DNA from 4 places in the Gracilibacillus thailandensis genome. Region 4 is predicted to be linked to each of the others. Evidence: riboswitches for the same ligand, from Rfam matches in the RefSeq annotation. Region 4 holds a riboswitch; each other region holds the start of a gene.
The links. A riboswitch is a leader RNA that binds a small molecule or an ion and turns the genes downstream of it on or off. The one in region 4 is predicted to bind thiamine pyrophosphate.
Positions count from the first base shown of each region.

Region 1 (2,208 bases), on a different contig from region 4:
GCCAACCTGGTCCAGCATAGCGGTCGGTTCATCTAAGAACAACACTTCAGGTTCCAATGCTAATACCGATGCTATCGCAAGCCGCTGTTTCATTCCGCCTGATAATTCCTGGATAGAAACGTGCTCATCTGCTAATTGTAAACCGACCCGATCTAGGTATTGGCTAATTAAGGAAGCCATATTTTGCTGTGGTATGTTTCTATTTTCTAGTACAAAAGCAATCTCCTCATCTACATAAGGCATACAAAACTGGGCATCTGGATCTTGAAAAACCATACCGTACGATTCTGAAATCTTCCGTTTATCTGCTTTAATAGGTACTTCTATCACGTCCGGTATTAAGCCAGCCAATATCTGGAGTAAGGTGGACTTTCCAGATCCTGATGGACCGACAAGCAATACTTTCTCACCTTGTTGAATGGATAGTGAAACATCTTTAAATAATAATGATGTTTCATTTGGATATTTAGCTCGTAAATTTTTCACTTCAAGCATGCCAATTTACCTCATCTCATCTTCGAGTCTTTGATAATCATCATTAGATACTGGACGGATTGCCTTTGTGACACCCGTTTTGTCCAATGCTTCTACTAAGTAATAAGCAAAGACACCCGTAATCAATATCGATCCTACTAATCTAGCAACGATCAATAATGTAAGATTCCATAGTGCTAATGAATCGATATATCCATAAAAAACATCTAATAGGAGCGATCCTACCGCAGCGCCTATTGCCGCTAGACAAGTAACATACAGACGATAACTCTTATATCGATACATAGCAAAGATCAGTTCACAGCCTAATCCCTGTACAAGACCATATAGAAGGAGAGATATACCCCATTGTCCACCAAATAAAAATTCTCCTTGAGCAGCTGCGAGTTCTGCTAATAAAGCAATACCCGGCTTGCGAATAATCAGAAAAGCTACAGTTGCAGCCATAAACCACATCCCGTATATTAACTGATCCACATGTAAACCAAGTATCCCTACAAAACTGTATAATGGACCCCACAGTTTGTAAATAACACTAAAAATAAAGGCAATAACAATTGTTATTAAAATATCAGTCAAAGTTAACGTTTTTCTCATCTACATCCATCTCCTTTTTTAATTAAGAATAAGTATTTGTCGAGTCTTACCCGTTCTTGATCACACACTTAGTTACCAGCAAAACCCTCCTCCAAACACAAAAAGCCACTATCCATACATACGTAGAGATAGTGGCTATACTTATCCATATAAAAAGTATTGCAGTATATTAGATACTAGCCACTTCCCTACGCTGGTATGAACCAGATCAGGTTCTAAGGGTCTTAAAGTATTACTTTAATCTCAGTCTTTAAAAGACACCCCTAGTGGAATGTGTTGATAATATTTAATTCGACTTCATCATATCAAATTTTTCCATATTGTCAAGAAAATTTTTTTGTAAATCAGATTGCATGAATCGATATTTTTTGATATAGTTGGTAGCAACGTAAAACAATTAAATATTTTGCTTCAATTTTTATTGAAGTGAGAATAGAGGTGCAAAAACCATTAGTACATAGTGGGAGGCTGGTGTTGCCTGAGAAAGCTATCGAAAGGGGAATTTGCCGAAGTAAAATAAGTACGCATCAACTTATTTTACTGGTCCTTCATTGAACAAATGCAGGGCTGTCATATAGTGCCACGCTATATGGAGGGCTATCTCACGCATCGAATCCAATTTGAATTCCAGATGCAACAATGCCCTCATTGTTGCATCTTTTTATTTTCAATTGGTGATGAGATACCCTCTATTCAATGGAACTAGTCAAATTGTTTTAAATCTTTGAATAGAGGTGGATATATCATGAACTTTGGACGTGTATTAACAGCGATGGTAACTCCCTTTGATCAAAATGGAGACATTGATTATGGAAAAACAGAACGATTAATTAATTATTTACTACAAAATGGAACTGATGCACTAGTTATTGCCGGAACAACTGGAGAATCTCCTACACTATCAAAAGAAGAGAAATTATCACTGATTAAATTTACTGTCAAAACCGTTAATGGTCGCGTACCTGTCATAGCAGGGACAGGATCAAACAACACTCGTGAATCTATAGAAATGACGAAAAAGGCGGAGACGATTGGTGTAGATGGGGTTATGCTTGTTGCACCCTACTACAATAAACCTTCACAGGAAGGCATGTATCAACACTTTAAAGTCATTGC
Region 1 covers NZ_WJID01000029.1:44,525-46,732, forward strand. The annotation lists gene GH715_RS10330 (ABC transporter ATP-binding protein) at 1-495, opposite strand, end outside; gene GH715_RS10335 (ECF transporter S component) at 502-1,092, opposite strand; TPP riboswitch at 1,261-1,367, opposite strand; lysine riboswitch at 1,518-1,700, shown strand; gene dapA (4-hydroxy-tetrahydrodipicolinate synthase) at 1,838-2,208, shown strand, end outside.
Region 1: another riboswitch for thiamine pyrophosphate. It lies ahead of GH715_RS10335 (ECF transporter S component); the one in region 4 lies ahead of tenI (thiazole tautomerase TenI).

Region 2 (2,208 bases), on a different contig from region 4:
GTCTGTCATCAAAGATATTTCAGAGCAAACCAATTTATTAGCTTTAAATGCTGCGATCGAAGCGGCACGTGCAGGTGAACATGGAAAAGGATTTGCTGTTGTAGCTGATGAAGTGAGAAAACTTGCCGAACAAGTAGCTGATTCGGTTTCTGATATCACAGGAATCGTCTCTAATATCCAAAATGAATCTGCTAATGTGTCACAATCATTAGAAGAAGGTTATGGAGAGGTAGAAGCAGGTACAAACCAAATCAAACAAACAGGAAAAACTTTTGAACAAATTAATCGTTCTATAAGCGAAATGGTAACTAGTATAAATAAAGTGTCAACAAATCTTTCAGATATGTCAGCTTCAAGTAACGAAATCAATAGCTCAATTGAAGAAATAGCTTCGATATCAGAGCAATCTGCAGCAGGAGTGGAGCAAACTTCTGCATCTTCTCAACAAGCAAGCAGTTCCATGGAAGAAGTATCATCCAATTCCGAGGAATTAGCTAAGTTAGCAGAAAAATTAAACAGTCTAGTACGGCAATTTAAACTATAAATAATCTATGGAAATCCTTGGTTTTGATGAAACGTTTGATGAGTGCAAATCTAATCGTGTTTGCATTTCCAATTATTTGTTAGTATACTAAAAATGGAAACTGAATAATTTAACCATTCGGCTAGGGGAGCATGTAGATGCTGAGAGAGGAAATCGACCCTTTGAACCTGATCTAGTTAAAACTAGCGTAGGGAAGTGGAATTGGTAGTTATATAGATTGTTTGATAAGTCTGTACATTACTAACCCATCTCCCTTCATTGGTGATGGGTTTTTATTATGCAATCTCAAAATTTTACTGGCAACTTTCATGACTTCTCTGGCTACTTCTATTCATTAAAAAGGGAGAGTGTAAAAATGACTACATTGTTTACCGATCGTCTATGGAACAGAGTGGAACCGGTTTGGAATTCGTATCTAGAACATCCTTTTGTAAAAGGATTAGGTGACGGCACACTGGAACAGGAGAAGTTTAAGCATTGGCTAAAGCAAGACTATGTCTACCTGATTGATTATGCAAGGTTGTTTGCGATCGGGAGTTCAAAAGCAGAAGATTTGGATAAAATGGTGACTTTTGCCAAGTTGCTTCATGGTGTTTTAGATGTGGAAATGGATTTGCATCGTAACTATGCTGCGGAATTCGGTATTTCAAAAGAGGAGCTTGAAGCTACAGAAGCGTCTGCGATTACTACCGCGTATACGAGTTATATGTTGAATTTGTCTCAGCGTGGTGGGGTGGAAAATGTGGTTGCATCGGTACTAGCGTGTGAGTGGAGTTATAATTTTATTGGGAAATCACTGGCTAAATGGCCAGGTGCATTAGATGATAATTTTTACAGCAGTTGGGTAGAAATGTATAGTTCTAATGAATTTACCGAATTAGCGGAAGAAACGAAACAATTGATGAATCAAATTGCAGAAGGAAAGCCAGAGCAGGAATTAGCAAGACTTGAAGAGATTGTGGTGAAGACTAGTCAATTTGAATATATGTTTTGGGATATGGTTGAAAAGAAAGAAGATTGGCCGGTGAATGCCGAATGAACAGAGCATTAACCAATTTAGTAGATGATAGACAAGATGAATTAAAGCATATTTTATCTGATCTTATCGGTTTTTCTACTGTTAGCCCTCCTGCTAGAAATACGTCTGATATTCAGAAGTATATAGCGAATTATCTAGAAAAATTAGATTTTCACACTGAACGATGGGATGTCTTCCCGAATGATCCAAATCTTGTCGGGATGAAGAAAGGAACTGATTCTGATACATATAACAGCCTGATTATTAACGGGCATATTGATGTAGCGGAGGTGGGGGATGAATCTAGTTGGACAGTGCCTCCATTCTCTCTTACTGAAAAAGGTAAATATCTGTATGGCCGTGGGGTTTCTGATATGAAGGGGGCTGTTGCATGTGCCTTGTTTGCGACTAAGCTATTACATGAAGAGGGAATTGACTTAAAAGGCGATTTGCAGTTGCAGACGGTAATTGGTGAGGAAGTCGGTGAAGCGGGAACACTTTCTTGTATTGAAAAAGGATATAATGCTGACTTTGCGTTAGTTGTTGATGGCAGTAATCGTGAAATCCATGGTCAAGGTGGTGTAATCACAGGTTGGGTTACGGTTAAAAGTAAACGTGTTTATCATGATGCAATGCGTGCGGAATT
Region 2 covers NZ_WJID01000051.1:5,205-7,412, reverse strand. The annotation lists gene GH715_RS14805 (methyl-accepting chemotaxis protein) at 1-544, shown strand, start outside; TPP riboswitch at 658-755, shown strand; gene tenA (thiaminase II) at 900-1,583, shown strand; gene GH715_RS14795 (acetylornithine deacetylase) at 1,580-2,208, shown strand, end outside.
Region 2: another riboswitch for thiamine pyrophosphate. It lies ahead of tenA (thiaminase II); the one in region 4 lies ahead of tenI (thiazole tautomerase TenI).

Region 3 (2,208 bases), on a different contig from region 4:
TTGATTATCGTGAATCTCGAAACCTACTAGAATTTCTGCTTCTGGTACATTTGGCGTCACCACTGTAGCATGCGGAATTAACGTATTGCGAATGACCTGTCTTGATTTCTCATCCATTAATGAATCACCACTTTTGGCCACCATAACCGGATCAATCACGTAAGGAATATTCGTATTTGCTAATTTTTTAGCTATTAATTCCATCATATCCACAGTAGCGATCATTCCTGTTTTCATTGCTTGTGGTGGAATATCCGTTAAAACGGCGTCTAATTGTTTCTCAATAAAATCAATGCTTAAATGCTGTACATCCTGAACACCTAGCGTGTTTTGCGCTACGACGGAAGTAATCACGCTCATTCCGTAAACTTCCTGTTCTTGGAATACTTTTAAATCCGCTTGAATTCCTGCACCACCCGAAGGATCTGTTCCAGCTATTGTGAGTGCTGACGCTACTTTATGCATGTTACTTCCCCTTTCCAGCTAATGAAAACGGCCATTCTTCTACCTGATAAGCCATTTCCCAGAATAAATACTCTAGCTGACAGCTTTTAATAAAAGCTAATTTAGCTTTCTGTTTCTCTTCTTCTCCCACTTGTTCTGCCCATTTATCTAAACGCTCACAAAGCTCCGTTGTCACTGATGCTGTATCTTCTTTGGCGTAAAATGTAATCCACTCATAAAAAGGATGTTCTTCCGTTGGTTGATACTTTTCTTTTAAGTAATGTCCGATCTCTAAATATGTCCAGGGGCAAGGTAACAATGCTGCGATTAATTCCCCTATACTTCCTTGTTGTGCGACACTTTTCATATGGGCTACATAATGATTTGCTGTCGGTGGCAAAGGGTATCCTTGCAACTCATCGTAACCAACGCCTGCGACCTGACATAAATTATGATGTGGATGAATTTCACTATTCAAGATAAAACCGATCTTTTCATAGAAATATGTCATGTCTTCTCTAGTGTTGCTTTTGGCGATGGCGATACCATAGATGTTCATAAACGCATTGAGATACTCAAAATCTGCTTTCACATAGTGAATGATCGCTTCTTTGTGCAAATTTCCTTCTCCAATTCCAACTACAAAAGGGTGTTCAAAGATACCTTGGTAAATATCATCTGCTGCTACACGCAATTCTTGACTAAATGTCATTTCTCCTGCCTCCAGAAAATATATATTTCCATAATAAAAAGCCGCTCGCGGGTAGCGGAGCGGCTTTTGAATAGTCCATATCAAAAATGAGGTGTATGTCGTTCACACACCATCCGACTCCACTTTCCTACGCTGGTGTTAACCAGTTCAGGTTCAAAGGGATCAAGAAATACATTCTTATCTCAGCTGCTCATGCAGCACCCCTAGCGGAATTTCTATTATGAAGTTATTACCAATAAAACACGGATACGCTAAATTGTCAAGTTTAGCCGTACCTATTTAATGATTCCAAATGATTCAATTGGCCATATACGCATTTTAACATCTCCAATAACAGCATCTTCATCTACAAAGCCAAATTCACGACTATCTTTACTAACTCTCCGATTATCACCTAAAACAAATATTTTCCCTTCAGGAACTTGTTCCTTACCAGTTAATTCTTTCAGTGTAAAATCATTTGTCAGCTTTTGACCATCAGACAGTGCTGCTTTGGAGTCATCAAGATACGTCTCTTCATAGAGCTTCCCATTAATATATAGGTTGTCATCTTTCATTTCGATCGTATCACCGGGAAAGCCTATTATTCTCTTAACATAATTATCATTTGAATCCGGTGCTTTGAAGGCAATTTCATCAAAACGATCGATACTGCTGATCTTACTCAAAATAATCCGGTCGCCATTTTCTAAATTCGGCATCATCGATTCGCCTTTCACAACGGAAGGAGTAATCAAAAAGTGCCGACACAGAAGCACAATAATAACAGCAACCAACAACGCCTTCAACCATGATAGTAATTCTTTAACGACCTTATTCTCCATTGTAGACCTTCTTTCATCATAGTTAACTTTCACTTGTGATTGATCCACGGTGCGAACCATCCATAAGACCCCCGCTAATGGAAGTCTTACTTTATGTATGTTATTCTATTATAATGCGAATTTTACTAATAGTTTCTTACTTATTTTAGCATATTTTGTATGACATTTGTTAATAAAAACATAGAAATAAGGTGAAAAAATGGAAAAAGGACCACACCTAACAAAAAA
Region 3 covers NZ_WJID01000083.1:9,797-12,004, reverse strand. The annotation lists gene thiD (bifunctional hydroxymethylpyrimidine kinase/phosphomethylpyrimidine kinase) at 1-465, opposite strand, end outside; gene tenA (thiaminase II) at 467-1,156, opposite strand; TPP riboswitch at 1,264-1,371, opposite strand; gene lepB (signal peptidase I) at 1,432-1,980, opposite strand; gene GH715_RS19040 (CynX/NimT family MFS transporter) at 2,180-2,208, shown strand, end outside.
Region 3: another riboswitch for thiamine pyrophosphate. It lies ahead of tenA (thiaminase II); the one in region 4 lies ahead of tenI (thiazole tautomerase TenI).

Region 4 (2,208 bases):
CATCGAAGTCCGCACGTAATGCCACGGTTTTACCAGGTTTAGCCCCTTTTAAAGTGGCTACAACACCATTTCCTCCGACATTTGCTTGATATGGAATATCTAATATTTTATATTGCTCCTGAATAAATGCAGCTGTTTTATATTCTTGAAAGGAAAGCTCAGGATATTGATGTAAAAACCTACGCATTTCCACCATTTCATCGTACAAACCATCAATTTCCTCAAATAAAGTGTCCCTCATATCCTCACCTCACAGAAGCTTTTCTTTCTATTATATCATAGATTACTAGCATTTCCTTTTCATGAGAATCAAGAAAAGAGACAAAAAAACAACCTCCTGGTGGAAGTTGTTTTTTCTATATATGAAAAAAAGGGGTTAACGAGTTATTGAAAGCTCTTGTCTGACAAAAGTCGTTCTGTTTCTTCTTTATGGCTTGTTTCATCTGCAATAATATCTTCTAATTTCACAACAAGTTCTGTCAAACCAAGCTCATCTGCCTGTTGTTTTCTTTTTTCATAGCGCTCAATCGTTTCTGTTTCAGCTTTAAGAGTAGCTTCTAACATGTCTTGAACGTCTGTTAATTGTTCAACTTTTGCTGGTGTTGTAGTTGGTGTACCGCCTAATGTTTTAATTTTGTCAGATAAGTATAAAGCATGTCCGATCTCATCATTTATTTCATCTTCAAAAAAAGGTTTTAAGAAAGAACGATATAATCCTGAAACAACAGATGCATGATACGTATACATGATTGTTGCCGCATATTCATTTGCTAAATCCTCATTTAATCCATCAATTAAAGCTTGTAATTTTTCATCTCTTTGTGCCATTTCTTTCAACATCCTTTCTATTGATCATCTCCATTATATATCTACCCTTAAGTGAAAATGATTAAACATAATAATGGAAAATTTTTTATTGGCGATTATGTCATACTATGTTATCCTTTTCATATAAGAAAAAATAATACGTAAGAACACTAGGGGAGCCATTTGGCTGAGACGAATCTTCGGACCCTTTGAACCTGATCTGGTTAACACCAGCGGAGGGAAGTGGTAGAAAAGCAACCAAATTGTAGCTTTCGATACATACCACTCGTCCATGCTGGATGGGTGGTTTTTCTATTTTCACTTCCTCTAGAAAAAAAGGAGTAGGAACAATGCATGGAATACACCTTATTTCAAATGGCAGATTGACAGAACAACATATGCAGCTTGTATCGGAACAGATTGCTCAGATAAATTATATTCATCTGCGAGAAAAGACCAAAACGGCGAAAGAAATCTTGGAAATGATTGATTTTTTGCTAGAAGCGGGTGTTCCGGCTGAACGGATCATTATTAATGACCGTGTAGATGTAGCATCGATAAAAAAATGCTGTGGCGTACAGCTTGCCTATCATAGTATTCCGGTTGCTGATGTGAAGCGCTCGTTTCCGGCACTCCGTATCGGTAAGTCCGTCCATTCCTTGGAGGAAGCCATTACGGCAGAACATAATGGTGCAGATTTTCTAATCTATGGGCATATTTTTTCAAGTAACTCTAAACCTGGTCTCGAGCCAAGAGGCATTACCGCGTTAGCTGATGTCACCAAAAACGTTTCTATTCCTGTCATCGCAATTGGCGGGATTACGGAACAAAATATGAACCAAGTACAAGAGGTGGGGGCTAGTGGTGTTGCGATTATGTCAGGGGTATGGGATGCCGAAGATCCTACCGAAGCAATAAAGTGTTATCGTCAAGTGTTCGATTCGAGGAAGGAGGAACAGTTTGAATAATTTATATGATCAGATCATTGTTGGCGGTGGAGTAATGGGAGCTTCGATTGCCTACCAGTTAAGTAAAAGAGGTTACAAGGTTTTGCTACTAGAAGAAAATAAAATTGCTGCAGAGGCATCCAGTGCAGCAGCCGGCATGCTCGGTGTGCAGATGGAGTTTGAGCAGGATTCACCGTTATTTCAATTTGCTAAAGAAAGCAGGGAATTATACCCTGATTTAGCGGAAGAACTGATGCAAGAAAGTGGTATGGACATTCAATTAATCGAAAAAGGTGCCTTAAAGCTTGTCTATCATCAAGATGAGCTGGATACGCTAAAACGAATTGCTAGCTTTCAAACAGAACAAGGAGCAGAGGCGAAGGTGATCTCACCAGGGAGTATCCCGGAAAAAGAAATGACAACCGATTTTTATGCAGCTCTTTATTGTCCAAGA
Region 4 covers NZ_WJID01000006.1:66,582-68,789, reverse strand. The annotation lists gene GH715_RS03130 (M20 family metallopeptidase) at 1-241, opposite strand, end outside; gene GH715_RS03125 (ferritin-like domain-containing protein) at 385-828, opposite strand; TPP riboswitch at 970-1,066, shown strand; gene tenI (thiazole tautomerase TenI) at 1,158-1,775, shown strand; gene thiO (glycine oxidase ThiO) at 1,768-2,208, shown strand, end outside.